DNA from 2 places in the Paenibacillus sp. V4I7 genome. Region 2 is predicted to be linked to the other one. Evidence: a T-box and tRNA genes for the amino acid it is inferred to sense, from the RefSeq annotation. Region 2 holds a T-box; the other holds one or more tRNA genes.
The links. A T-box is a leader RNA that pairs with one kind of tRNA and senses whether it is charged. The one in region 2 lies ahead of tyrS (tyrosine--tRNA ligase), so its partner is inferred to be a tRNA-Tyr.

Region 1: it encodes a tRNA-Tyr, which carries the amino acid that the T-box ahead of tyrS (tyrosine--tRNA ligase) is inferred to sense. The anticodon was not compared.

Annotation. Positions count from the first base shown of each region.
Region 1 is NZ_JAUSZD010000002.1:6,969,656-6,984,313, reverse strand. Features, by position in the region: rRNA gene QFZ80_RS32695 (23S ribosomal RNA) at 1-612, shown strand, start outside; tRNA gene QFZ80_RS32690 (tRNA-Ser) at 692-783, shown strand; tRNA gene QFZ80_RS32685 (tRNA-Met) at 811-884, shown strand; tRNA gene QFZ80_RS32680 (tRNA-Val) at 904-979, shown strand; tRNA gene QFZ80_RS32675 (tRNA-Thr) at 993-1,068, shown strand; tRNA gene QFZ80_RS32670 (tRNA-Asp) at 1,079-1,155, shown strand; tRNA gene QFZ80_RS32665 (tRNA-Phe) at 1,202-1,274, shown strand; tRNA gene QFZ80_RS32660 (tRNA-Tyr) at 1,321-1,402, shown strand; tRNA gene QFZ80_RS32655 (tRNA-Lys) at 1,412-1,484, shown strand; gene QFZ80_RS32650 (MTH1187 family thiamine-binding protein) at 1,600-1,902, opposite strand; gene QFZ80_RS32645 (GMC family oxidoreductase) at 1,996-3,558, opposite strand; gene QFZ80_RS32640 (gluconate 2-dehydrogenase subunit 3 family protein) at 3,555-4,151, opposite strand; gene QFZ80_RS32635 (hypothetical protein) at 4,158-4,550, opposite strand; gene QFZ80_RS32630 (NlpC/P60 family protein) at 4,816-5,667, shown strand; gene QFZ80_RS32625 (PucR family transcriptional regulator) at 5,809-6,924, shown strand; gene QFZ80_RS32620 (ABC transporter ATP-binding protein) at 7,036-8,166, shown strand; gene hprK (HPr(Ser) kinase/phosphatase) at 8,339-9,280, shown strand; gene lgt (prolipoprotein diacylglyceryl transferase) at 9,322-10,296, shown strand; gene ppaX (pyrophosphatase PpaX) at 10,274-10,933, shown strand; gene QFZ80_RS32600 (acyltransferase) at 10,930-11,424, shown strand; gene QFZ80_RS32595 (ATP phosphoribosyltransferase regulatory subunit) at 11,632-12,849, shown strand; gene hisG (ATP phosphoribosyltransferase) at 13,029-13,664, shown strand; gene hisD (histidinol dehydrogenase) at 13,704-14,658, shown strand, end outside.
Region 2 is NZ_JAUSZD010000002.1:270,069-284,726, forward strand. Features, by position in the region: gene QFZ80_RS02470 (extracellular solute-binding protein) at 1-411, shown strand, start outside; gene QFZ80_RS02475 (S-layer homology domain-containing protein) at 434-6,796, shown strand; gene QFZ80_RS02480 (helix-turn-helix transcriptional regulator) at 6,921-7,823, opposite strand; gene QFZ80_RS02485 (glycoside hydrolase family 52 protein) at 7,990-10,122, shown strand; gene QFZ80_RS02490 (hypothetical protein) at 10,597-10,902, opposite strand; gene QFZ80_RS02495 (DUF3055 domain-containing protein) at 10,959-11,252, opposite strand; gene QFZ80_RS02500 (HRDC domain-containing protein) at 11,453-12,466, shown strand; T-box leader at 12,523-12,791, shown strand; gene tyrS (tyrosine--tRNA ligase) at 12,845-14,104, shown strand; gene corA (magnesium/cobalt transporter CorA) at 14,180-14,658, opposite strand, start outside.

The sequences.
Region 1 (14,658 bases), 6.7 Mb from region 2:
GCGTTTAAAGGTTCCCTCAGAATGGTTGGAAATCATTCGCAGAGTGCAAAGGCATAAGGGAGCTTGACTGCGAGACCTACAAGTCGAGCAGGGACGAAAGTCGGACTTAGTGATCCGGTGGTACCGAATGGAAGGGCCATCGCTCAACGGATAAAAGCTACCCTGGGGATAACAGGCTTATCTCCCCCAAGAGTCCACATCGACGGGGAGGTTTGGCACCTCGATGTCGGCTCATCGCATCCTGGGGCTGAAGTAGGTCCCAAGGGTTGGGCTGTTCGCCCATTAAAGCGGTACGCGAGCTGGGTTCAGAACGTCGTGAGACAGTTCGGTCCCTATCTGTCGCGGGCGTAGGAAATTTGAGAGGAGCTGTCCTTAGTACGAGAGGACCGGGATGGACGTACCGCTGGTGTACCAGTTGTCTCGCCAGAGGCATCGCTGGGTAGCTATGTACGGAGGGGATAAGCGCTGAAAGCATCTAAGCGCGAAGCCCCCCTCAAGATGAGATTTCCCAGTATGTAAGACCCCTTGTAGACGACGAGGTTGATAGGTTCGAGGTGGAAGTGCAGCAATGCATGCAGCTGACGAATACTAATCGGTCGAGGGCTTAACCAATAAACCTAAAATTCTAACTTTACGCAAGTTTCGTATCTAGTTTTCAGGGAATAATATTTCCTGAGTGTATATATATCTTGGAGAGATACCCAAGTGGCTATAAGGGGACCCTCTGCTAAGGGGTTAGACTGCGTAAGTGGTGCGAGGGTTCGAATCCCTCTCTCTCCGCCAGTTTCCAAATATATATACCTTTTGTGTGGCGGCGTAGCTCAGCTGGCTAGAGCGTACGGTTCATACCCGTAAGGTCGGGGGTTCGAGCCCCTCTGCCGCTATCATAAAACCAATCCAGTCGGAGGCTTAGCTCAGCTGGGAGAGCATCTGCCTTACAAGCAGAGGGTCGGCGGTTCGATCCCGTCAGCCTCCACCATTTTTATCTTTATGCCGTTGTAGCTCAACTGGTAGAGCAACTGACTTGTAATCAGTAGGTTGGGGGTTCAAGTCCTCTCGACGGCACCATTTATAGTTTGGAGCTGTGGTGTAGTGGCCTAACATGCCTGCCTGTCACGCAGGAGACCGCGGGTTCGAATCCCGTCAGCTCCGCCATTTATTTTTTTTAGTAAATTAGGACAAGCTAAAGACAATTACATAAGGCTCGGTAGCTCAGTCGGTAGAGCAGAGGACTGAAAATCCTCGTGTCGGCGGTTCGATTCCGTCCCGAGCCATTGAGATGGTTGTGCTGCAACAATGCAGCATGGTTATCTCTCATCTGGAGGCTTAGTGAAGTGGCTAAACACGGCAGACTGTAAATCTGCTCTCTTCGAGTTCGGTGGTTCGAATCCATCAGCCTCCATTTTACCTTGAGTCATTAGCTCAGTTGGTAGAGCACCTGACTTTTAATCAGGGTGTCGTAGGTTCGAATCCTACATGACTCACTTTTATAAGTAAACGTTGAAGGCCGTGAGGTCTTTTTTTGTTTTATATAATCTCCAAAAGGCAGAGTTCGCCCCTTACATAAAGAAAAAGCATCCATAAGCAGGATGCTTTTTTCTATTTCAACTTGTCTGCAACGGACTTCATTTTTTGCTTCATAGAGGCCGGTTTGTCACGGCGATCGTCGATTTTGATAGATGTCGAGACTCGCTCTGCACCATTCGTAAAAGGGACTTCGTGGGCGGCTCGAATGACTTCAAGCAATCGATCTATGGGACCCTCTAGAATGGTACCCATAGGTGTCATTTCAAAAGCGATATCGGAATGTTTCTCTAGTTCTTTGTGCAGATCTGCAACATAACCGCTAAGACTGGTGGTAGCTGTTCCTATAGGGATAATGGTGAATTCTGCGATAGCCATGGAGGTCACTTCTCCTTTCATTGTCTAAAGCTCTCTTCCATTGTAGATGAGTAACTACAGGCAATGCAATTCACCATGAAGCTAGCTTGCCAATTAAGAGCTAGCAAGTTCAATAATATAATCGGCAGTTCTAGCTGCAAGCGCCATGACCGTGTTGGTGGGATTCCCTCCACTGGAGGTTACGAAGAGACTCGCATCGCAAATGAACAAATTCGGGATGTCGTGGCTTTGACCGTAAGAATTGACGACGGAGGTAGCTGGATTATTCCCCATGCGGCAGCCGCCCATGAGATGCTGTGTATCAGATACCACGTAGGCAACCTCGCCTCCGGCTGCTTTGAGGATAAGTTTCATATTCTCTACTGCGTGATCGATTAATTTAAGATCGTTATCTCCATAATTGAAGGTCACGGAGGCACGAGGCATTCCGTTTTCATCTTTTTCAGCGGATAAGGAGATATGGTTGTCCCATTGTGGTAGCACTTCACCAACCATGGTTAAACGTCCATAATAGTTGTAATCCAGCATGATTTGCCTAAGCTGTGGCCCCCAGACGGGCTCGTGAGACGCTTTGCTGATCCCTTGAGCCATATCTATAGGTCTCGAGCCATGAGAATGAATCGTATAGCCACGTGCGAAGCCTCTGTGCGGATCAGTTTCATAGAAATCTTGTGTAGAGGCTAACACAGGTGTGCCTTTGTACAATCGAACCTCTTGCTCAAATTTGGCGTAGACATCATTACTGCTATGCGTCATAATCGAACGGCCTACCCAGCCGCTGGAATTCGCTAGACCGTCAGGAAATTGAGGAGTAGCTGAGTGAAGCAGCAGGCGAGGTGTCTCGACAACATGAGCGCATAAAATAACCGTTTTGGCACGTTGGCGGTAGGTGGTTCCCTGGTTAACAAAGAGAACACCATTGACATGTCCCTGTGTATCGACTTCAATTTGTGTAACCATACAATTAGGAAGAATTTCGGCCCCGGCTTGAACGGCCTTAGGAATATGAACGATCAAGGTACTAAACTTGGCATTCGGCATACAGCCTTCGATACAGAAGCCACGATTGGTACATGGAGGACGACCTTCAAAAGGAGCAGATAGAATAGCAAGCGGTGTAACCGCGGATTGAATACCAAGTGCTTCGCAGCCCTTTTGAAATAAATAAGCATTAGGACTTAGGGGGTCGCGCTCTGGATAAGGGTAAGGCCCATTGAAATTTCCCCAAGGGAAATGTTTCGGTCCGGAAACAGCTATTTCTTTTTCGATTCTACTATAGTAGGGCTCAAGATCTTTGTAGTGAATGGGCCAATCTTCACCTACGCCGTCAATGGACTTTGTTTTGAAATCTGATTCATGGAAGCGCAAAAAAACACCGGTAAAGTTCTGCGTCCCGCCGCCTATTCCCCTACCCGAATGGTGGCTCCCCATTCCAAATGGTTCTGTCCCATCAACAATACGAGTATCCTCCCATGCTAAACTCCGCATACTCAGCTCGTCACTAGCGAAATCCTTCTGAGGATCCCGCCAAGGGCCAGCATCGAGTACAACAACACTAAGGCCGGCTTCACTCAACTCTTTGGCTAGTACACCGCCTGCTGCACCTGCACCTACAATTACGATATCGACAGCATCATGTTCATGTCTCCACTTCATGGCTTCCTCACTGCCTCCCAAGGATCAAGTTGGCCAGGGTCTGCTCTCACATATCCACGAGGATAGGCAGGGCCGCCAAAACCGATCTCCGACCAAACTAAAGGATGTGAGTAATAGGCCTCTACACTTAATTGAAGGAGTTTATGAAACAGTGCTTTTTGTGGAATGCCCTCCCACGCTTCTGTTAGAGGGTAGCTAGCATCGCTGATTTGGCGCATGATTTGCTTTTGAGCAGCTTCGTCTAATTGGAAGAAAGGTCGGCTATCGGCTATCCATCCAGCCTCGTCAATAGCTTTAAGTCCCTGACGCAAGAGTTTTTGAAGAGGGGGGACATTGACCTTGCGCTGTCCTTCCCCTTTATTTTCTGCTAACGTTTGATCAATATGAGTAAGAATCGCTTGAATAATATCTCCTCGATGATCATCCATCAGCAAAGCGCACCAAACCCGTAATGTTTCCGCTTCTACTGGCGTTAAAAAACGGTGCGAATGTTCACGCTGAAGTCGGGAGGTCACAATAGACCGTGTATGGGAATCCCATTCCTTTTGTTCATCCATGACGTTGTAGGTCGGATAATAGGTATGATTCTTCATGGTAAGTCAACCTCCATAAATAGCTGTAAGACCAAAAATGCTAATGACTGAAAATAGTAAAGGCATCATCACTGGCGGCCCCGTAAGAAAATTACGTAATGCTAAGCCGCCTATCCGTTTCTGAACACCCTTGATGTGAAAAATAAAGCCGATTATTCCTTGAATGACACCAAGCCAGAAGCAGATATGGGTCACTATATACCAGCCTTTGCTATTTAGCAGTGTACTGATGATGGAGACGAAACTAATAACAAGAGCCAGGATAACCGGACCCCACATAAATTTGTTATGAAAGTTTTGTCGATAATGCGATAAGGTCACCTGGACCCATATGAAGAGATAGGTTACTCCTACCAAGAAAATGATGACACGATCTAACGACCACTGACTCCAAACCATTTGTCTGAACCTCCTATAGGATGAAATCACCCCAGTACAATTATTTCCAAATTAACAAAGATTATGAGTTTGTTTTAATTAACCAAATTTGCCAAGCTCCTCATGATCTAAATTAAACCAATGATATATTTGGCAAACTTACCAATGGTATGCCTGAAAGGAAATAATTTAGGAATGAAAGACTTTTCATTACCATGGTAACCTTGTACAAGGAAGTGAGAACTTTCCCATTTCTACAAATAACATGATGCTGGAGGAAATATTTATGATAAAGAGTCTTGCACACCGTACTTTGGGGCTTACAGCGGCGATAACCATTGCATTATCTGCTGTTACAGCAGTTTCTGCTTACGCGGCTAATGATGATATGGACGCGGTTTCCCTGGCAAAGAAAATGACGGGTGTTGATTATTCCAAAAGTAATGAATCGCCTTCGGCAGGTTTTGATTCTTCAGGCCTGATCTATTACGTCTTTCAAACTCTCAACTACTCGGTTCCTAGATCACTGGATGAGCAGTTTAAGATGAATAAAACGAAGATTACGAACATAGCAAAAGCAGAGCCTGGTGACGTCTTGTTCTTTGGTAGTGGTGGGAAGCCATCGTATGCTGGGATTTATGTCGGTCAAGGCAAAATGGTCATGGCATCTCAGAGCAAAGACGAAGTCGTCACTCGCAATGTAAATGATGTTAAGAAGGATTTCATAAGTGGCCGGAGCATTCTATCCGCCAAGGATCGTTTGAAAGCTGAACTTATTTTAACGGCTCAGAAATACTTAGGTACACCATACGTCTTTGGGGCAAAATATGGACAAACTAAAACGATGGATTGCTCTTCCTTTACAAAAACGGTTTTTGCTGAATATGGCATTATACTGCCGCGTGTTTCCCGTGATCAAGCGAAGGAAGGTACATTTGTTAGCAAAAGTAATTTGCAGACCGGAGATCTAGTTTTCTTCACAACTGTGGATTCCGGCAAAAATATCGGACATGTTGGTATCTATGTGGGTAACGGAAATATGATCCATACGTATGGTGAAGGTGGCGTGAAATTCACTTCCATCAATAAAGAATGGTGGGCGGATCATTATGTAACGGCTCGTCGAGTGTTAAACTAAATCACCTAACGAAACAGATCCCTTTTGCAGCAGCTGCAGGAGGGGTCTTTCATATTCACATGAGTGGGGGGACATATGTTACAATTAAGAAGATAGATGAAGATAGATATAGAAGATATATAGGAGTAAGGAGAGAGGCAGATGGATTGGGAGCGTGTAAAAGAGCGTTTGGAAGCGGTTTTACAGTCGCCTATGCAGATTAACTTGATACCCGAGGCAGATTGGGAGCATTTGGCGGAAGAGCAGGCAGAGAATCTTGAGAGCTTTAGTCGAAGTGTTGTGCGTGGTCAGGATGTACTTTTTTATTTATCCAAAGAACACAAAGATATTCGCATTCTGCAGGTTTCAGAAGCCAAACTAACATCTTCAGAGCGCAAGCTTGTCGAGTTAACGGTAGAGTCTAAGATGACACAAGAAAAAAAGCAGTGGGGAGTCTTTTTATCTGAAGATGAAAGAAAGGCGCACCAATTAAGAGATTGGCTGCTGCAACAGATGGAACGCGGTTCAACCCATGCTGAGCTGCCAGATGCGCTTGCTTCACAATCCTCTCTGTATTCAACGAAAATTCCGCTGTTGTTATATGGGGACTATTCTCAGAATCAGCGCGTTTCCTATGCGGAACTGAAGAAACTGTTGGAGTCCTTCTTTGAATCGGAGATTATCCTGATTCCTTTACTAGAAAAAGAGTGGCTGATCCTAGCACCCGAAGGTCTACTAACTAGTGGTAGCGAAGAGCGAGAAGGGGATGAGGAAGAAAGCGTAGAGCAGATACTCGACGCTCTCGGCTCAGGGCTGTATGAAATGCTCGCTAATGAGTGGGTTGGCGAATGCCACCTAGCCATTGATTATCCAGTAAAGCCTTCGAAATCGCTGTTTGCCACGATTCTCAAGCTGAGGGAGACGATCATGTTAGGGCGTTCCTTTCATGTAGGCAGCTTTATTCATCTTCGTTGGGAGCTTCGTTTGGAGAAGCTGCTGCACTTGATTGATGAAGAGGAAAAGGCAGAATTCCTAGAGCAGGTACTTCGCGGCATAGACCATGTACTGGATGCAGAGACCGTAATCACGCTGGAACATTTCTTCACACTAGACTGCAACGTTAGTGAAACAGCGAAGAAGTTATATATACATCGAAATACCTTGCTATATCGTTTGGACAAGTTTAAAAATGAGACCGGACTCGATGTGAGAACGTTCAATCATGCGGTATTAGTGAGACTTGCATTACTATTGTACAAAGTAACGAAAAGAAAGTGATTTTTTTGTAGGGATTGTGCATAGTCAGTCCGGTCTTCGTAAGGTAAGATGAGTATATTGAAAAGTTGATCAGCAAGCATATGATCGATAAATCGTAGGGGGAATGAAACCATGGCAGGCGTACGTTTAAATCATATCGTTAAGAGATATTCTGGTGCAGAAGAATCCACAGTTAAAGATTTCCATCTTGAAGTTGAAGATAAAGAGTTCGTTGTATTGGTTGGAGCATCCGGTTGCGGAAAATCCACAACTCTTCGTATGATCGCAGGATTAGAGGAAATTACTGAAGGTGAACTTTACATCGGCGACCGCCTTGTAAATGACGTAGCTCCAAAAGACCGCGATATCGCGATGGTTTTCCAATCTTACGCTCTTTACCCACATATGACTGTATATCAAAACATGGCATTCGGCTTGAAACTTCGTAAATTCAAAAAAGCAGATATCGATGCTCGCGTTCGTGAAGCAGCGAAAATCTTGGATATCGTTCATTTGCTTGATCGCAAACCAAAAGCTCTTTCCGGTGGTCAACGTCAACGTGTTGCCTTGGGTCGTGCGATTGTTCGTGAGCCACAAGTATTCTTAATGGATGAGCCGCTTTCCAACTTGGATGCGAAACTTCGTGTACAAATGCGTGCGGAAATCACAAAATTAACAAAACGTCTTGGTGTTACAACGATCTACGTAACGCATGACCAAATCGAAGCAATGACAATGGGCGATCGCATTGTTGTTATGGATAAAGGTATCATTCAACAAGCAGCTACACCTGAAGAAATCTACAACTTCCCAGTGAACATTTTCGTTGCGGGCTTCATCGGATCCCCATCCATGAACTTCATGACAGGTACATTGACGCAAGAAGGCAGCGGTATTTTCTTCAAAGCAGGTACTGTGAATGTTGAAGTTCCAGCTGGTAAAGCACAAGTACTGAAAGACAAAGGTTTCGTTGGTAAAGAAGTTATTTTGGGTGTTCGTCCAGAAGATATCCACGAAGAGCCAGTATTCTTGGAAGCATCCCCGAAAACAGTATTCAACGTTAACGTTGAATTGACAGAGAACTTGGGTCATGAAATGTACTTGTACCTGCAAGGTATCGGCGCTAACACAGTTATCGCGCGTGTTGACGGTCGTTCAGGAATCAAAGAAGGCACAAACGTTAAATTAGCACTTGATATGAACAAAGTTCATTTCTTCGATAAAGATACAACATTGTCCATCTTGGTTAACCCTAACCTATAAGCTTTAACAGAAAGGCCAGCCGTTATCGGCTGGCTTTTTTGTATATGATGGTGATTAACGAACACTTTAGTTGATTTCAACTAGCTATTCCTTTACCATGAAACTATTGGAATAATAGCAAATATGCAGAGAAGCACGTTTTGCGCAGGCAAAACTCGGAGGAGACAGGACGATGGCCAAAAAAGTGAAGGTTTCCGAATTGGTAGAGGTACTCCATATGGAGGTTCTTGCAGGTGAATCTGGACTGAAACGTCCAATAACAACCGGTGATCTGTACCGTCCGGGTCTTGAGATGGCGGGATACTTCAATTACCATCCACGAGAACGTATCCAAATGTTAGGGAAGACGGAAGTCACGTTCATGGAGATGTTGACAACAGGCGTTAGAAGGAATCGGGTAGAACAGCTATGTTCACCGGAGGAAACACCTTGTATTATCGTAACAAGAGGACTTGATGTTCCAATTGAACTTCTGGAAGAAGCGACAAAGCGTGATCTCCCGGTCCTTCGCAGCCAAATGTCTACGACGATCTTCGCAAGTCGGTTAACTGGGTTTCTAGAAAATAAATTAGCTCCAAGTACAACGATCCATGGCGTACTTGTAGATGTATACGGTATTGGTATGCTCATTACAGGGAGCAGCGGCATCGGGAAAAGTGAAACAGCGCTTGAGCTTGTAAAAAGAGGCCATCGGCTTATTGCTGATGATGCAGTAGAAATTCGTCAAAATGGCGATAAAGTGCTGACAGGAAATGCTCCTGAGCTTATTCGCCATTTGCTTGAAATTCGCGGTGTGGGTATCATTAATGTGATGACTTTATTCGGAGCTGGCGCCATCCGTAACGTGAAGAAAATTTCGGTTGTTGTTAAATTAGAAAATTGGCAGCAGGATAAGCAGTATGACCGATTGGGTCTTGATGAGGAATTAACACGCATCATTGATACGGATCTGCCGCTAGTCACGATTCCTGTTCGACCAGGACGAAACTTAGCGGTTATCGTGGAAGTGGCCGCGATGAACTATCGTTTAAAACGAATGGGATATAACGCGGCACTTCAGTTTACGAATAAACTGACAGAGTCGCTGAATGAAGATTTTGAGGATTTCGATTGATTAAGTAGCATCTAATGTAATGATAATGAAGGAGTGAAACTATGCTCGAAAGTGTTGCGTTTTCCTTAGGACCGATAGACGTCCGGTGGTATGGCATTATTTTAGGTACAGCCGCATTAATAGGTTTGTTACTGGCAATCCGAGAAGGGAAGCGATTCCGAATCATTCCTGACTTTTTCATGGATTTATTGTTAATTGGGGTACCATCAGCCATTGTTGGCGCTAGACTGTATTATGTAGCCTTTCAGTGGGACGATTATAAGGACAATTTAGCTGAAATTTTTATGATATGGCACGGCGGTATTGCCATTTATGGAGCGCTTATTGGTGCTATTATCGGTACTTTTTTCTACGTAAGGGCCAAAGGGTACTCGTTCTTGAGAATCGCGGATATTTGTGCACCAGGTTTAATTGTGGGACAAGCGATAGGACGTTGGGGTAACTTCATGAATCAGGAAGCCCACGGAGGCCCTGTTACGGAGTCATTCTTACGTGACTCTTTACACCTACCTAATTTTATCGTGAATCAAATGAACATTGAGGGTACGTTTTATCACCCGGCATTTCTGTATGAATCGGTCTGGAATTTCTTAGGCTTGCTAGTTCTACTCTGGCTTCGTCGCAGACCTTTCCTGCGGGCAGGAGAATTATTTTTCAGTTATTTTATCTGGTATTCCATTGGTCGTTTCTTTATCGAAGGTGTGCGTACAGATAGTCTTGATTTCACAGGGCCTACGTGGCTTGCGTCGCTTTTGAATGCATTGTGGTCACCAATGACAGTTGTATTTGAACCGGGCGTACTTACCTATGGTGGCAATGTGAGATTCTCGCAGCTGTTAGCGCTTCTGATCGTGATTGGGATGGTTATTGTTATTATCGTGAGAAGGAAAAAGGGATACGCAAATGTGCGCTATGCAGATACGATTGTTTCCACGAAAGCTGAAGAGAATAACAAAGTAATGAAAGATCAAGATGTAGATAAAGGAGCAGACTATGATTCAAACCGTACTGTTTGATCTGGATGGAACGATTGTTGATACGAACGAGCTTATTGTGCAATCTTTTTTGCATAGTTTGGAAGGCGAGACGGCAGAGCCTGTCAGTCGGGAACTCATCATTCCGAATATGGGGCGTCCGCTTGTGGAACAAATGGAATTTTTTACAGGCCGAAAAGAGGTTGAAGAAATCATTAAGAAGTATCGAACCTTCAACTTATCCAAGCATGATGAGCTGGTCAAAGAATTCCCGAATGTACATACAGCGATGGCAAAGCTGCACGCAAACGGGATTAAAATAGGAATCGTAACGAGCAAGATTCGGCAAACCACTTTGATGGGCTTAAAGCTCTACGGACTGGATGCTTTCGTGAGTACCATCGTGACCGTTGAAGATGTAAAGGAGCCGAAACCGCATCCGGAAGGCATAATTGCAGCGCTTAAGATGTTAGGAAGTACTGCGGACCAAGCGGTGATGGTTGGAGACAGCCATTATGACATTGAGGCAGCCCATAATGCGGGCGTTATATCTGTTGGCGTATCTTGGTCATGGAAAGGGCGCTCCTACTTAGAGCAGTACAACCCGGATCATCTGATCAACGATATGCTAGACCTGCTTCCTATTGTGGGGCTGACGTCGGATGTGGATGCTGTTTGAGAAAAACGGATAAGTATCCGGTAGATGGACCTAATGCTTTGTGGCAAATCTATCATACCGTTAGCAAATGGAAGGCGATGCGGAATTTCGTATTCATTCAAATAACGCGGTACTCGCCTTCACTGCGTATGAAAAATTGGATCTACAGACACGTACTGGGGATGAAGGTTGGTGAGCATACCGCTTTTGCTTTGATGGTGATGGTGGATGTCTTTTTTCCAGAGAAGATTCATATAGGGAGCAATACGATTATTGGGTACAACTCGACGATATTGGCTCATGAATATTTAACCAATGAATATAGACTCGGGGATGTAAATATTGGATCGCATGTGATGGTAGGTGCCAATACGACGATTCTGCCCGGTGTGACGATTGGAGACTATGCCATTATTGGAGCGGGTTCGGTTGTGCACAAGGATGTAGCGCCGTATAGCTTTGTGGCAGGAAATCCACTTCAGACGATTCGTGAAAGAATGAATGAGAAATGAGAGTTGTATGCTATAGAGCCGTACAGCTCTTTTTTTTGCGTACGAATGAGGATATCTAAGAGCTGATAATCAGGGGAAAGACGATTGACGGTCCTAAGCTTACGTGATAAAATAGCCGTACATTCTTTATTTTGGTAGTATGGTAGCACGTTACTGTGTTAAAGTAAATAAAAAGGAAATTGAATTCCTACATGTTGAGGTGAGACGGTGTCAAAGCCAAAAGTATTTGAAAAACCGTTAGGGGTTAAAGATTATTTGCCCGAAGCGGTTACGAAACTGCGAAATATTGAATTCCGTGTATTGGCCTGTATGGAACGCTGGGGTTATAACCAGATCATTACGCCTACACTCGAATATTACGATACCGTTGGTGTTGCGAGCTCCACAGAAGATAAGAAGCTGTTCAAGCTGCTCGACCGTAAGGGAAAGACGCTTGTTTTGCGGTCTGAATTGACAGCGCCTATAGCTCGAGTAGCTTCTTCCTTGCTCAAAGAACATGCGTTCCCATTGCGCTTATCTTATCATTCGAATGTTTTTCGTTCGATTGAAGAGGAAGCTGGGCGGGATTCAGAGTTTTTCCAGACGGGCGTCGAGCTTATTGGAGATGCTTCATCCGAAGCGGATGCTGAGGTTGTAGCGTTAGCGATTGCTTCGTTGCAGGCGGCTGGCGTAGGCGCGTTTAAGATTGCGCTCGGTCACGTAGGCTTCCTGAACGGTTTGTTCCAGGAAACACTGGAAGGGCGCAGTGATGAACAGCTAGCGCTGAAAGAGCATTTACTTAGTCGGGATTATGTGGGATACCGCGAAGCCATTAAGTCGTTGGCTCTTACACCTGAAGTGGAACGTGAATTGAATGGCGTGCTGCGGCTTAGAGGCGGAGATGAAATTTGCGAGCAAGCTCGCATGGTATCACAGCACCCTATCGCGATGGATGCGATTCGTCATTTATGCGAAGTCTGGGATGTATTGAAAGCCTATGGGGTTAGTGAGCATGTTGTGATTGATTTAACGATGATTGGAGATTTCTCCTACTATACAGGTATGACCTTTGAGGGATATGCGTCTGATTTAGGCTTCCCAGTTTGCAGTGGAGGCAGATATGATAATCTGCTGAGTCAGTTTGGACGTCCGGCTCCGGCGACGGGGTTTGCGCTCAAGACGAATCGAATCCTCGAGGTTACAGGAAAAGAGAACGTGGAGCAGCCAGGTCGTGTGCTGATTGCTTATGATGCTGAACATCGTGAAGAAGCGCTGCAGCTGGCGAAAGCTATGCGCAGCAGTGATGATGAGGTTATCATTATCACACAATTAGTGAGCGAGTATGAAGCTTGGTCGAACGAGTTGTTGAACAAGGGAGACGGCCAGTACGAGCTTCACGGAACGGTTTATAGTGATGTTATTACGATGATTGATGTAGCGGTTTGATTCGAGCAAGTGCAAGAGCAAGAGCAAGAACAAGAACAAGAACAAGAGCAAGTTTAAGAGCAAGTTTAAGAGCAAGTTCAAGAACAAGTGCAAGAGCCGCAAGTGCAGAAGCAAAAGCGAAATCAAAAGCATGAAGGGATCTCGCTCCGTTGGTTGGAAGTTTAAAGGAGGTTGGAACGTTGGATGATATTCTAAAAGTAGCGATGCCGAAAGGCCGTATTTATAAACAAGCAGCGAAGCTTTTTCATAAAGCGGGTCTGCCAATTCCGGAGGACCTGGAAGAAGGACGCCGGTTAATCATTCCTGTCTATGAGGCAAGAATGGAATTCATTTTGGCGAAACCGGTGGATGTTCCTACCTATGTCGAATATGGCGTAGCGGATATCGGGGTTGTCGGCAAGGATGTTCTGATGGAGGAGAACCGCAACGTGTACGAGCTTCTGGATCTGGGCATTGCACGGTGCCGGATGTCGGTTATTGGACTGCCGGATTGGAAGCAAGAGATTAATCCGCGCGTCGCGACGAAGTATCCGAACGTCGCTTCTCAGTATTTTCGCGAGCGAGGGCAGCAGGTTGAGGTTATCAAGCTAAACGGCTCTATCGAGCTTGCGCCGCTTATTGGTCTTGCTGACCGGATCGTGGATATGGTCGAAACAGGAGAGACGCTTCGGGAGAACGGACTTGTGGAGCAAGAGGAGATTTTTCAGATTACGAGCCGCTTAATTGCGAATCGGGTGAGTTACCGCATGAAGAATGATTCTATTCAGCGGTTATGTGATATGCTGCAGGCTGTTTTGCCTGTAATGAAGGTTTAGAGGGATTAGATAAGTAACACTCAAGAGAGGATGATGAAGATGCGGATACTTCCCGCCTCGGAATATCAATTGAACCGCGAGGTCGAATACGGCTCACCCGAGCAAAATGAGACCGTCCGCCGCATCATCGATGAGGTGCGGCAGGACGGAGATGCCGCGCTGCGACGCATGGCGCAGGAGTTCGACCGCGTCACCGTCGTTGAGCTTCGCGTCAGCGACGAGGAGATCCAAGCGGCGTACGCGCAGGTCGACGCCGAGTTCCTGGCGGCGCTGCGACAAGCCGCCGCTAACATTCGTGCGTTTCATGAGAAGCAGAAACGCACGTCGTGGATGGACCTGCAGGCGAACGGCAGCCTGCTGGGCCAAATCATCCGACCGCTGAAGCGGGTCGGATTGTACGTGCCCGGAGGGAAGGCGGCTTACCCTTCCTCCGTGCTCATGAACGCCATCCCCGCGATCGTCGCGGGGGTGCCGGAGATCGCGATGGTGACGCCTCCGGCCACCGCTGGGGAAGAGGGCATCAACCCGCATATCCTCGTGGCAGCGGCCGAAGCGGGTGTAAAAGAGATCTACCGCGTAGGCGGGGCGCAGGCGGTAGCCGCGCTGGCCTACGGCACGGAATCGATCCCGCCGGTCGATAAGATCGTCGGGCCAGGCAACATTTACGTCGCGCTGGCGAAACGCTTCGTGTTCGGCGTTGTCGATATCGATATGATCGCCGGACCAACCGACATCGTCGTGCTTGCTGATGAGCACGCCGATCCTGAATATGTCGCGGCCGATTTGCTGGCGCAGGCCGAGCATGACGAGATGTCACCGTCGATTCTGGTGACACCATCAAGAGAGCTTGCCGAAGCGGTTCGGCAAGAGCTGTGGCGGCAGCTGGATGTGCTGCCGAAGAAAGCCATCGCCTCTGTGTCCACAGCGACCAAAGGAGCTATACTCCTTGTGGATAACTTGGACGAGGGCGTTGACGTTGTCAATCGTTTGGCGC
Region 2 (14,658 bases):
GCGCCAACGAACGCAAAGGATGTTGATGAGGAGACTTATAGACAAGTTTTACTCTGGTTAGTTCAAGATACAACTTATAACAAAGGAACTTTGAGTCTTACGCCTGAGGGGCAAGGTTTGATGAAGCTGTATGATACGGTATTGGCCAAAGAAGGACGTGACGGTATCCAGTTCGATCCGCAGCTGAAGGGATATTTGAAAAATCCTGATATCGCGCCAACGGGAGATAAGCTTCCACCTGTTATTCTTACTCATGTTTTGAAAATGGTTTATGGAAAGGAACCGATCTCGGACTATCCGAAAGTTTTAGAAGAGTGGAAGCAAAAAGGCGGCAATGATGTCATCAAAGAAGCTACGGAGAGATTTAACAAAAATGATGGCGTTAACTTATCGAGAACGAAGAATAAGTAACAAGGTAAAGCGAGGAGATAAAATGAAGTACTTACTGCGAAGTATTGAGATACGGATAGTTGTATGCATCATGCTGCTGCTGAGCGTTATTTCACCAATGGTTGAAATGGAAACGCTTTCGGCTGAGGCGACAGACACACAGCTCTTTTATGATAGTTTTGAATATGGTAATGGCGTTGCAGTCCCGACAACATCGCCATCGCTATGGACGCAAGACGGTCTGAATGGAAGTCTGGTGAAGACGACAACCAGCGGCATGCATACGGGTACCTATGGCATAAAAATAGATGCGACCGATTCGCTAAGCCTACATCTAAGTACGGTTGGATATCAACATATTCAGTTGAGTTATTGGTACAAATCAAGTGTCACAGCAGGTAGCGTAAAGGTGGAGTATTCCGCAAACGGAGGTTCCACTTGGTTTGCTTTGGATCCCATTAATAGTGCGCAAGGCTCCTTTGAACAAAGAACGTATACCATTACGGCAGCAACGTACACACCTATTGATAATCTTCCGGATGTCAGAGTGAGATTCAGCGTGGACTCAACGCTAACAGGCAACATCTATATTGATGATGTGGTAGTTAGAGGCACAGCCATTTCTGCACCGGATGAGCCCTCAACCCCACAGCCTGAAGGACCGGAGATCGAATTCTTCTCCGACAATTTCGATGATCCTGACAATTACGGTTCAGCCGGGAGTGTAACCATACCGTCACAATGGGTACAGGAAGGTGCTGGGGGGAGCGTCGCCAAAACGTCAACTTCAACGAGCGCTCCATCGCTGCCCAATTTTGTCAAAATTGATGCTAATGATGCGCTAGCCTTACCGCTCAATACGACTGGTTACGGAAACATCAAGCTGAGTTACTTTACAAGGGCGTCATCTTATATTAGCGGAAGTATGATCGTGGAGTGGTCGGGGAACGGAGGGAGCAGTTGGTCTACTTTAGAAGAATTCAAGCTGGCCCCAGGCACTTCTGAGCAAAAGAACAGCGAATCCAACAAACTGAAAACGTGGGTATTAGGGGGGGCTACCAACAACAACGCTAATCTGAAGATAAGATTCAGAGTGGGGGATCCCATGCAGGCGAATATGTACATGGACAGTGTGTCAATTAAAGGGCAAGCTATTCCAGGAATCCCGCCTGCTGTAACACCGGTGCCCACACCTCCGCCATCCACGGACCCGGTACCTTTCCCTGTACCAAAAGGTGTAACTTTGTATGAAGATGTTGAAATAGGAACAGCCGGCAGCCGCCCCTTGTATACCTCGATTGCCGTGCCAGATACACTGCCTGCTGCTCCATTGCCAGTCGTTGTTTATATCCATGGCGGAGGCTGGAATCACGGGGACAGGAAACAAGCGTTAGCTAACATATGCGGATATGTGACCAAGCGAGGATATATCGGCGTTTCGCTTGACTACCGCCTTACGCCTGAAGCGCCATTCCCGGCTCAGATCCAGGATGTGAAGCTGGCCATTCGCTATTTGCGGGCAAATGCTTCTCAATATCATATTGATCCTGACCGTATCGGTGTTTGGGGTTCATCGGCGGGCGGCCATCTTGCGTCGCTGCTCGGAACTTCGGGGGATCTCTTAACGAGTGATCAGGTGGTTCTCGATAATGGAAATACGGTACATGTGCCAGATTTGGAAGGCTCAGGAGGCTGGCAGGAATATTCAGATAAAGTGCAGGCAGTGGCTGACTGGTTTGGGCCTGCTGATTTCACGACTGCTTTTGCGAATAACTATAGCTCAGTAACGGCGCTTCTAGGCGGGAACAAAGCCTTCACTGTGCCAGATCAAGCGAGACTTGCGATGCCCGGTACGTATGCATCTCCGGATGATCCGCCATTCTGGATCCGGCATGGGGACGCGGATTCTACGATTCCCTATACGGACAGTGTTACGTTTGCTAATCAACTAACAGCAGCGGGTGTTCCTGTTGTTGACTTCAAAGTTGTTCCTGGGCAAGGCCACGGATTTACAGGAACAGCGTCAGAAACAGCCAATGCGGAGGCATGGGCATTTATGGATCAGCATGTTAAGAACAGGACCGTGACAGAACATATCTTATATAAAGACGGCCATACACCCAGCAATCCAAAAGATCCTAATCCTCCTGCTCCGACTGGACCGAATGTTTCAGCTGTTTTGGATCCTTCCATTTTCACAATGGAGGTTAACGGGTCAAAGGAATTGACTGTATCGCTTACGCCTAATGATGCCGTAACACAAACGGTGACATGGATAACGTATGACAGTAGTGTTGCAACCGTATCCTCGTCAGGATTGACAAGCGCATTGGTGTCAGCTGTAGGTCCGGGTACAACGAAAATACGGGCAAACGTGACAACCTCCGTCAATCAGCAGGTATATGCGGATAGTGAAATAACAGTGGTACCACAGCGACCTTCTGGACCTGGAACGGTGGTTGAAAATGAAATAGGCAGTCCACTACCAACGGATGATGCACTCATTGACAGCAGCAAAGCAGGTATGAATTTTAATTCAGCCACGGGCACAAGCGCCGGACTATTCAGTGTTTCCTCAGGAAGCACAAATAAAAAATACGTTTATTTTAAATATGATTTGTCCGGCTTGAGCGATCCTGATTACAAATATATATTTCAAGTGGCCGGGAAAAGAGGCAGCTCCAACACCAATGTGGAGCTTTCACTTTATGGGATCGAGAATACGGAATGGATGGAAACAGGTCTAACATGGGGCAACTCGCCGGTCAATAATCTGGCTGATGCCGCTTTTATTGGCAAATTCACGGTGTCGACCGATAAAGGATCCAGCCCGGAATTGTACAGTGTGGATGTATCCGATTATGTCAGAAGCCATTTGACCCAAGGCAAGGTTGCCTTTGTAGTGGGAGATCCGGAAAACACGGGTATTTCCTTAAACCTCTATTCGAAGGAAGCTAACGGCACGAGTAATCCAAGACCTCGATTAGTTGTTAAGGAGGTCGTCGATATCTCGAACGATAACACACCGCCCTCATGGCTGAGCGCCAGTCATTTAGCAGTGTCTAACCTTGGGACTGATTTCATCAACTTGTATTGGCCTGCTGCAGTAGATAATACGAAAGTTATTGAATATCGGATTTACCAAAATAATACGTTGCTGGCAGCGGTAAATGGAAGCACTTCTTATAACGCTGTTGGGTTGAGTCCAGGAGCAGTGTATACGTTCAAAGTTGAAGCAGTAGACGCAGCAGGGAATATCAGTACGTCTCCGCTGACTTTTAGCAGAACAACGCTTTCGGCACCGCTGACACCCCTAACGGTTATCGGTGTAACCGCGAGCGGCAGCGATGGAAACATCGAGATTAACACGATAGACAGCAATTCGTACACACGCTGGTCTTCATCGGGTGATGGGCAATGGATTATGTACGACTTGGACGACATCAAACGCGTCGGATATGTTGGTATTGGATTTTATAAGGGGGATGTACGATCAACGAATTTCGAAATCGAGACCTCTGAAGACGGAACAACTTGGACACAGCGATTCAGCGGCTCCAGTAAGGGCACTACTACGACTATGCAAGCCTTTGATATTCCTGATACGGATGCCAGATACGTGCGAATTTCAGGCCATGGCAATTCGGATGGCAGCACATTCACAAGCATAACGGACGTTCATGTGTATCCTCCATTCGCTAACGGGGATACGCCGGTTGCCCATATTCCTTATGTGGTACCCGGACCTCCACCGGGGGCTGTGCCCTTTACCGAGCCGGGGATGACAAATGCGGATGGCACGAACCATCCTATTCATATGCCCCATGTAACATCAGGCAGGGTTATAAATGTGCTGGATTATGGTGCGGATCCTGCAGACAACGCTGCTGACGACCGTTCTGCCATTCAGGCGGCTATCAACGCAGCTGTTGAAGGTGGCGAAGTCTATCTGCCGAATGGAACGTACAATTTGAATACAGCTCCTGACGGAACTACAAATCTATTATTGAAAACGGGGGTCAACCTCCGTGGTGAAAGTGAATCCGGTGCAGTGTTGAAAACGGCTCTTAACAAAGTTAAAAACAGCACGGTATTAAAAGCAGCCAATCAGCATGAGCTGGTTATTTCCAATCTGACACTAACCTCCACTTGGGCGGGCGCTTATACAACAGATCATACGGTAAATAATCCGGCAAATGGCGGACCGGACAGCATGATCGCTATTTCGAACTATGGCGAATATCCTTCCTACAACATCACCATAGATCACGTAACGGTTGAAAAATTTACTCGTATGGGAATTCGCATTGATAACAGTCATGATGTCGTTGTAAGAAACAGCACCTTCCGCAATGCCACTGATGTAGGGCCAGGCGGGTCAGGGTATGGAGTCGCAATCCAAGGTATGGCGAAGGTAAATCGGCTAGGGTATGACAATGATACAAAATGGAACTTGGTGGAAAATTCGTCTTTTGAGGGGCCTTACTTAAGACATGGAGCGCTCGTTCAATTTGTCGCGCATAACAACACCATACGCAACAATCAGTTTACTAGGACCAAGCTGGATGCGATTGATCTTCATGGAGAACTGGAATATTTAAATGATATATACGGAAATTTGATTACCGATATTATCACGGGTGGAGCTGTTGGTCTTGGTAATACAGGGGGTACAGCGCCAAGTAATCATAGTAAGTCCGGTCCCAAAAACCATATCCATGATAATATCATCCGAAACTCTCGAGAAGGTATTGTGGTTACGATGGGTACACCGGATACGATCATTGCGAACAATATCATTGAAAACACGACGAATATAGATGGGGCTTCTGGTATTAATGTATTGAACGGGCCAGGAACGATGATTAGAAATAACATAATTCGCAATAATACGGCGACCAATTATTGGGCTATCCTCTTAGAGCATGACAAAGGGGATGAAAAAGCGAACTATATCGGTGAAGGCGATCCGCTGAACGTGCAGATTTTGAATAATACGATTACTGGGAACGCAAATGGCATTCATCTTCAAGCGGGGACTAATATTGTGCTCAGAGGAAATATACTGGAAAACAGCGGTACGAACTACTTGAAGGCTCCGGGTGTGACAACCGTGGAGGAAGTGGAACCGCCAATTGGAGATGAACCTTCCTCCAATACTGACCTGAGCGATCTTACGCTCAGTACGGGAACACAAGAAAGCAATGCTGATATAGGCGTTACGGAAATCAAAACGGTGGGTGACAAGCAGGTAGCGTTTACATTTGTAAATGAAAAACAGATTGACAAGGCATTGCAAAACACAGACTCAAGTTTGCTTGCCATCTCGGTAGAAAGCGGAGACGCCGAACAGGTAAATGTAAAGCTGAGCAGTAAAGCGCTTCAAAAAATGATTGACGCTAAATCGATTCAGACGATTTCGGTTGATACCAAGCTGGGGACGTATCTGCTGCCGATTCAGCAAATTGACATCATCCAGTGGGCTGCACAATTGAACGTCTATCTGGAGAACATGCAGCTTGAGATCATTATTAGTCGGAATGATAGCGCTAAGCAGCATGCTGAATCATCTGGATTTAAGGTGCTTGCTGCCATCGATTTTACAATACAAGTGTCTATGGCGGATGGGAAAATGATGGATATTGATTCATTTACCCATTATGTAGCTAGGGCAATCAAAACGGAGATCCCAGTCATGGAAGGGAATCTGGCTGCCGTCCGCGTTTCTACTGATAGCAGTGGAAGTGTTAGTTACGAACCGGTTCCCTTTTCTGTAAAGGGCAATGAAGTGATTATTTACAGTAGAACGAACAGTACTTACTTGCTGCTTAAAAATCATCTTTCATTCAAGGATACCCAGAGGCATTGGGCCAAGGATGACATTGAGAAAATGGCCAATAGACGAATTGTTCAAGGAGTGTCTTCGGAGGAATTTCATCCGGATGTACCTGTTACACGTGCTGAATTCGCTGTGCTCCTTACCCGTTTTCTAGGTTTGGAGAAAACCGCAGGATTATCAGGCAAGATCAGCTTTGAAGATGTCCCGAGCGATGCTTGGTATCGTGATTCCCTTGCAGCGGCTGTAGGATCGGGAATTGTGAGCGGTTATGAAAATAACGCATTCCGTCCTGATGGAACCATTAGTCGGCAGGAGATGGCGCTTATGATCTATCGAGCCATACAATTCGCAGGCAGCAAAGATCAAGAGCCAGCCAACCAACAGCCCATATTTATGGATCAAGACATAATTGCGGACTGGGCGCAAGAGGCAGTAAACCGATTGACTGGAATGAAGCTGATGGAAGGCGTTTCGAACGGCAGCTTTGCTCCTTCGGACGTTTCGACCCGTGCACAAAGTGCGGTTATGTTATCCAGAATGCTTCCTGTACTTTCTTTTACACGGTAGGGAGGTTGTGGTTGACGGTATTGGTGCGGATTTGAATGAGAGTTGGCAAATGCTAGATAAATAAACGGTAAAGCCGACATCCTGTTATACGGAGGTCGGCTTTTTTGGCTCTCTAGAGCCTGCACTAATAGGAGAGCTGCCGATAAGCAGTGGGAGACATATTCGTCCAGCGTTTGAATTGTTTACTAAACTGAGATAAATCTCTGTAACCGAGCTGCTCGGATATTTGCTCGATGGTGAGTGTAGGATCCATGAGCAGCAGTTTCGCCTTTCGAAGTTTGATCATACTGACATACTGACGCGGAGAGATGCCGTATGCTTTGTGAAATACGCGATTACAGTAAGTGGAGCTGTAACCCAATTGTTCAGCGAGCCGCTCAATCCGGAGCGGTTCCTGAACTTCCTTATTGTCCTCATCTGATTGCGCACACTCACGTTCAATATAGGCCGCAATTTGTTTAGCCAGCTCTGTGGTTGCAGTAAGAGAGGAGATGTGCTGCTCTTCTTGAAGCAGAAGCTCAATCAAAACGCCAAACAAACGGAAAGAAGCCTGCAAGGTCAACAACTTCAGTTGTGTTCCTTCACTCTCCTTGGCAGCTAACCCAACATCCTGTATGACAGGGCGAAGTGCTTGCTCTAGTGTACTGCCGACTGGATATCGCACAAGGGTTAGCTGGTTTAACCGCTGGCGCAACCAAGGGTCGTCCACTTCGAAATGGATGCATACATATTCCATCGTAGCTCCATCCAGTGCACCTAAGCTGCTATGGCGTTGGTTGGGCGTCAGCCATAACAGTTCCCCTTCAGTCTGTTGATAGTCTTTACCTTCTACACGCATATGCTGACTGCCTTCGAGTACAACATTAATTTCATATTGGCTATGCTTATGTTCAGGGAAAGACCAATGAGCATTCACTTTTCTGCGATGTGCAGCAAAAACGCGAAACGAAACTTGCAAATCGGGAAGCATACTGCCGCTAATGCTATGTTCATGCCCAGAAGGCAATGCTGAACGGAATGGCTGCATCTGGAAATTCTCTCCTTCATGGTAACAGCGAATTGCTCTTTATTGTACCATATGATGCCTTGGAATGAGGTGTTTTTTGCACAAATGAAAGAAAGTTTTGCCCATGGGATAAAGATTTAACTGAATGTATGATTAGGGCATATGAAGTTTGAAGGGAGCGTCATTTATGCCGAAAAATCTATTTTTTAATGCCCATCATTCACCTATGGGAGCGTTCGCAAGTTTCACACTTGGATTCCCAGGGAAAAAAGGGGGCTTCGACCTCGAACAAGGCCGTCCGCCTGAACAAAACATCTATATAGGTTTGGAAACCAATCAGGGAGGTACTTACGAGGCTCTACCTTTTTTTGAATATAGTGCGGATGGCGAAACTGAAAGTCAACGTTATGACATTGAGAATCCCGACCCGAATCCGAATAAGCCTAAAATTGTATTTCCTTTCGCACAAAGTGGGATCACCAGACAATTTGAAGTGGGGACAGATACGTGGTCAGCGGGAGATCTGGCTTTTCGACTATACTCTCAAGCACAATCTATACCGGATCCTACTGCTAGTTCCGAAGAGGAGCTGCGTCTTGCCTTAGTTCCGGCTGTGCTGGCTGAGATTACTGTGGACAATACGAAAGGAACCTCTTCCAGAAGAATGTTCTTTGGTTATCAAGGGACAGATCCATACAGCTCGATGCGCCGACTAGACGATACGATGGATCAGGTGGCTGGCATTGGGCAAGGTCGGATTACCGCAATCGTTTCTAAGGATCCTGATGTGCGCTCGGCACTGCATTTTAGTATCGAGGACATTTTGACTGTATATCCCATCGAAAATTTGACTTTCGGTCTGGGGGCCGTAGGCGCACTTTTTGCCGACACAGCTGCTGGCGAGAAACGGACTTATCGCTTCGCGATATGTTTCCACCGTTCTGGCATTGTGACAGCCGGTCATGATGCTTCGTATATGTATGCACGTTTATTTAAGGACATTGAAGCGGTAGGACGCTTTGCATTAGATCACTTCGATGAGCTAGCTGCACGAGCGGATCAAAGTAATGATCGCATCGGGGCATCCAAACTTTCAAATGACCAGAAGTTCATGCTATCGCATGCGATTCGCAGCTATTATGGCAGCTCGCAGCTGCTGGATATGGACGGTGAGCCGTTCTGGGTCGTGAACGAAGGGGAATACCGCATGATGAACACCTTTGATCTCACCGTTGACCAATTATTTTATGAGCTTGAATTGAATCCGTGGACTGTAAAAAATGAACTGGATATGTTCGTTAAGCGCTACAGCTATGAAGATAGAGTACGATTCCCTGGAGATTCTACAGAATATCCGGGTGGCATTAGTTTTACACATGATATGGGTGTTGCCAATACCCTCTCAAGACCCAATTATTCTTCGTATGAGCTGTACGGACTGCAAGGCTGTTTCTCACATATGACCCATGAACAGCTTGTGAATTGGGTTTTATGCGCAGCTACTTATGCAGAACAGACCGGTGACCAACTATGGTTGGAGCAAAATATAGCTATTCTCGAACAATGCCTTCAAAGCATGTTGAATAGGGATAACCCTGATCCTAGTCTGCGTAACGGCATCATGGCGCTGGATAGCACGCGTACGATGGGGGGAGCGGAGATTACCACGTATGATAGTTTGGACGTATCCTTGGGGCAAGCTCGTAACAACATTTATTTGGCTGGTAAGTGTTGGGCGTCTTACTTGGCTATGGAGCGTATTTTCAACCGTTATGGCCGTGATAAAATCGCGCGAATTGCCGGAGACCAAGCGCTGAAGTGCGCAACCACGCTTGTTGGTTATGTGACCGAGGATGGGTACATTCCGGCTGTTGTTGGTGAAGGTAATGATTCTCGCATCATCCCGGCTATTGAAGGTCTTGTCTTCCCTTACTTTACTGGCTGTAAAGAAGCACTCGATGAAAATGGCCGCTATGGCTTTTACATTCAAGCGCTGAAGAAGCATCTCACAACGGTGCTCGTAGCTGATGTGTGCTTGTTCCCTGATGGCGGTTGGAAACTTTCATCCACAAGCAACAACTCATGGCTGAGTAAAATATATTTGTGTCAGTTTGTAGCACGGCAAATTCTGGGGCTTCCCTGGGAAGCGCAAGGAACTGCAGCTGATGCTGCGCATGTCACCTGGCTCACGCATCCGCAGTTGTCGTTTTGGAGCTGGAGTGATCAAATCATATCCGGGGAAATTCAAGGAAGTAAATATTACCCACGCGGTGTAACTAGTATCCTCTGGCTGTTAGAGGATAATTATCAGGCAGTCTAGAAAATTGGGAAGCAGAAGGAAGTGCAGGAACAGAGGAATAGAAGAGCAGAAGAGCAGAAGAACAGAAGAACCGAAGAACCGAAGAACCCAAGACCAAGAGATTAAACCTCTTGGTCACTAGGAGTTTAGGAGTCTATAAGAATAAGAATCTCCATTTGGATCAATACTTCCCTTCTTACAAGTAAATAGGTATGATTGTTGTAGTAAATACAACAATAACCCCCTTCAGAAGGATAGATGGTGAAGATGTTGTACACCATACAACAATTTCCATTAAATAGAGTCAAATAAGCCCCAATTAAGCAAATATGTTGCACTTTCTACAACTCTGGATCGCTTTAAACACGAAAGTGAAGAAAATTGTTGTACGTTTTGCAACATGATGGGTTCTATTCACATCTACAAAAACAATAAACAATAAGCGAGCCAAACGTTTGTAGTATCAAACGTTTGGCTCGCTCAATTTTATACGATTTATTCTTGATTCGTCGGTTCGTTCCGATAATCGTCTTCGCCTGGATAGTCCCGCTTAATACCTTCATGCAGCTCCCGATTTTCGTAAGAGAATTGGTTAGGCGGACGTTGATCTTCTCGCCATGGTTTACTTTTTCCGAGTGATTCTGTGTTTAGGCTTGTGCCATAAGGACCCTCGGGAAATTCTTCGGGAATTAAGTCATTGCGCTGGGACTCGACTGTCTCCAAATCGGTGAAAGCGTCTCGGTACTCAGGAATAAAGCCTTTAGCGTGACTATACTTGTCGTTAGGGAACTTATCACTCATGGATAAAGCCTCCTTATAAGGTTGCTATGCTTTTTCCAGTGTCCCCCGCAGACAGCTTAAATATCCGTAAAATGAATGGAACCTATAATTTGCGACAAGAATTCATTAAGTTCTAGCGCTTGTTCCTCATTCAGTTTATACACATGTTCCAAATATCCTTCTTCAGCCAGATCATCTGGACCAATAACAGCGCTGCGTCCGGATTGCAAATCAATAACAAGCTTTTTGCCGAAATAACGGGATGTAGTCATAATTGCGAGATCAAATCGGTGCAGTGCGTTGCCAACGAAACAAACGAAACGCGTTGTTGTTTCTTCCTGATGGTCGTATAAAAAGTCATAATCAGACATGAGGGCCCTCCATTCTCTTTCTAGTATGCAACTCATTATAACCGAAAAATGCTCGTCAACAAAACATATCTTGCGCCCATCTGACAAACATGGTATGATTTGGATATTAGAAAAAGGGAAGCACCTTTTCAGCTAACAAGCTGAAGAGGTGCTTTTTCGTTTTTCTGAACCATTTTTAGTTATCGTTTGGAGGAGAAGGTATGAACATTGTATTTCTGAACACTTTGGAGAAAGAAGCGGGGGATCATCGCGTTACATCAGCCCAAGTATCGATTGGGGAAGAACAAGGCATTTGGAATGTCTATTGGAATGAGCCTGATAGCGCTGGAAAAATTCAGCAAGATCAGTGGTATCAAGGGGTGAGCTGGGATGAGATGCTGAGTGCTTTCCGTCAGGGACTGCGGGATAAAGTACGTTCCGGTTACCGTCCGCTTGTTAGTACGGATTTGGAATCAGCGCAGGGACTGTCAGGCAAAGCCAGAATGACACAGATGCTGACTTACTACTGCGAAGAAAATCCAAGTGAGGAAGTGTACGAAACGCTCCGCGCGTGGAGGCGTGAACAAGCTGCTCGTGAGGGGAAAGCACCGTATATTCTCGCCACGAACCGTGTGCTTCGCATGATCTCCGTCTTTCTACCCCAGAGCAAGGAAGAGCTGCAGCAAATTCCTGGCTTCGGTGAGCAGAAGACGACCATGTACGCGGCAGATGTGCTCAATCTCACAACTGAGTATACACGTTCGAATGGCTTTCCTTTAGATTGGGTAGCTAAAAGCGTAGATACAGTAAAGTTTGAGGCTTGGCTCCACGCACAGAAGGAACAAAAGCTGCGTACAGAGCTTGACCGTGAAGTTAGCAAGCGCAAGCTTCTTGAGATTGTTGCTGGCGGAGGAAGCTTGGCGGATTTGCAAGCAGTGCTAACTATGCCGCGCAGGGAACTGCTGCTTTGGGTCGAGGATTTGGAGCGAGAGGGATACGATATGGATCCGCTTGTGGAAGCGGAGCTTGCTTCGATCCTGGAAGAAGAACAGATCAAAGCCTGGAATGCCTTCGAATCGGAAGGTGACCGTTACCTGAAGCCGGTGCTGCAGCGCATCATCGGCACGGAGGAGCTCAAAGGCAAAGAACTTGACCGTGCCTATGAGTGGCTGCGCTTGCTTCGTTTGCGCTTCCGCAGGGAGAAGGAAAGGTTTGCTTCTCAAGCTGCAAGCTAGCTAGTATTGACATTGATTAGGATTATATGATTAAATGGTCAATAATCTAAATATCAATTAAAGCGATGACGAACATGGGCTATGCCCGAAGTAGGAGTAATGCCGCTGCTGCAGAGAGTCGGTGTAGGGTGCAAACCGATGCAAGTATGGCTCCGAATTACAGTTCTGAGTTGGTTAAGGGAACATGCTCGTCAGGGCATCAGTAGCTTTTACCCGGCATTCATTTGTCGTTATGTATCTAAGTGAAAGAGAATTTTGCGATTGAGACCGCGAACCCTTCTCTTTAATTAGGGTGGTACCGCGAGACAACCTTCTCGTCCCTTTGTGGACGTGCAGGTTGTCTTTTTTGTATTTATCATGATGAGGAGGATTAATACGATGTTGATATGGGATCAGCTTACTGAAGAACAGCAGCAGGAAGTGGAACGCCAACTGTTTATCATTAAACGAGGTGCTGCCGAAATTGTGCCCGAGGAAGCTCTCAAGCAAAAGATCATGCACGCAGTGGTTACAGGAAAGCCGTTAAAAGTGAAGCTTGGCTTAGATCCATCTGCACCGGATATTCATATTGGACACACCGTTGTTTTGCAGAAGCTGCGTCAATTTCAAGATTTAGGACATGAGGTTCAACTCATTATCGGAGATTTCACAGGACGTATCGGGGATCCGACCGGAAAGTCAGAGACACGCAAGCAGCTGTCAGAGGAAGATGTTAAGCACAATGCGCAAACGTATCAGACGCAATTATCCAAAATATTGGATTTGACCAAGACGACCTTTTACTACAACTCATCTTGGCTTGGAGCGCTTAAATTCGATGATGTGCTGAAGCTAGCAGGTAAAGTAACGGTTGCACGCATGCTAGAGCGGGATGATTTTGCAAAAAGATACGCGGCTAACCAGCCGATTCATGTTCATGAGTTTTTCTACCCTTTAATGCAGGGCTATGACTCAGTTTCTCTTGAAAGTGACATTGAGCTGGGCGGAACGGATCAAACCTTCAATATTTTGATGGGCCGAACGCTCCAAAGTGCTTATGAGATGAAAGATAGTCAGGTAGCGATTCTGATGCCGCTGCTCGAAGGATTGGATGGTGTTCAAAAAATGAGCAAAAGCTTGCGAAATTACATTGGCATCGATGAGCTTCCTAGCGAAATTTTCGGCAAGACGATGTCGATTCCGGATTCGCTCATGACCAAATACTACGAGTTAACAACGACCATCTCAAATGAATCGCTGATTGATCTAAAACAAGGGCTAGAAGCAGGTGCCATCCATCCAAGAGATGCCAAGATGACTCTGGCCAAGGAATATGTGCAAATGTATCATGGTGTGCAGGCGGCAGAAGAAGCAGAACAGCATTTTATAACCGTGTTCCAAAAGCGAGCTTTGCCCGAAGACATCGAAGAAATGACTCTAAGCATCAGCCAACTGGAAGATGGTCAAATCTCCATCATTAAGCTTCTCGTTTTACTAGAACTGCAAGCTTCCAACGGGGAAGCAAGACGAAGTGTGGAACAAGGGGCAGTGAAAATCAATGAACAGAAAATCTCACATATTCATGAACAAATAACCCCAAAGGATGGGGATATTATTCAGGTGGGAAAACGGAAATTCGTTAAAATTAAGCTGATTTAAACAGGACAAAAAGGGCTCCTTGATAGCAGCGTACTGCTTCAAGAAGCCCTCACTCTTTCTGCGTTCATAAGGTATCTACAGCCATTCTTTCTTACGAAATAGCACATACATGCCAATGCCTAATGCCGCCATAAAGACCAGCACGATCGAATCACCGTGTGCGATTTGCATGCCGAGAACATTATCAAAGTTCATCCCGAAAACACCGGTAATGAACGTCAAGGGCATGAATATCGTCGAGGTTGCCGTGAAGACGCGCATGATCTCATTCGCACGGTTAGCGACGCTAGACTGATAGGCTTCTCGTAAGTTGCCCATGAGATCGCGAAGCGTATCAAACGTATCCACGATCTTTACGGCATTTTCATAAATGTCTCCGAAATATTTTTGCAGCTGATGGTCAATCAGTCTAAGCTCTTTCTTGCCAAGTGTTCCAATTACATCACGCTGAGGAACTAGCACCTTTTTGAGCCATAGAATCTCGGAACGAAGACCGATAATTTCATTCAAATGCGACTTCTTCGTTGCCACCAGGATGTCTTCTTCCAGCTTTT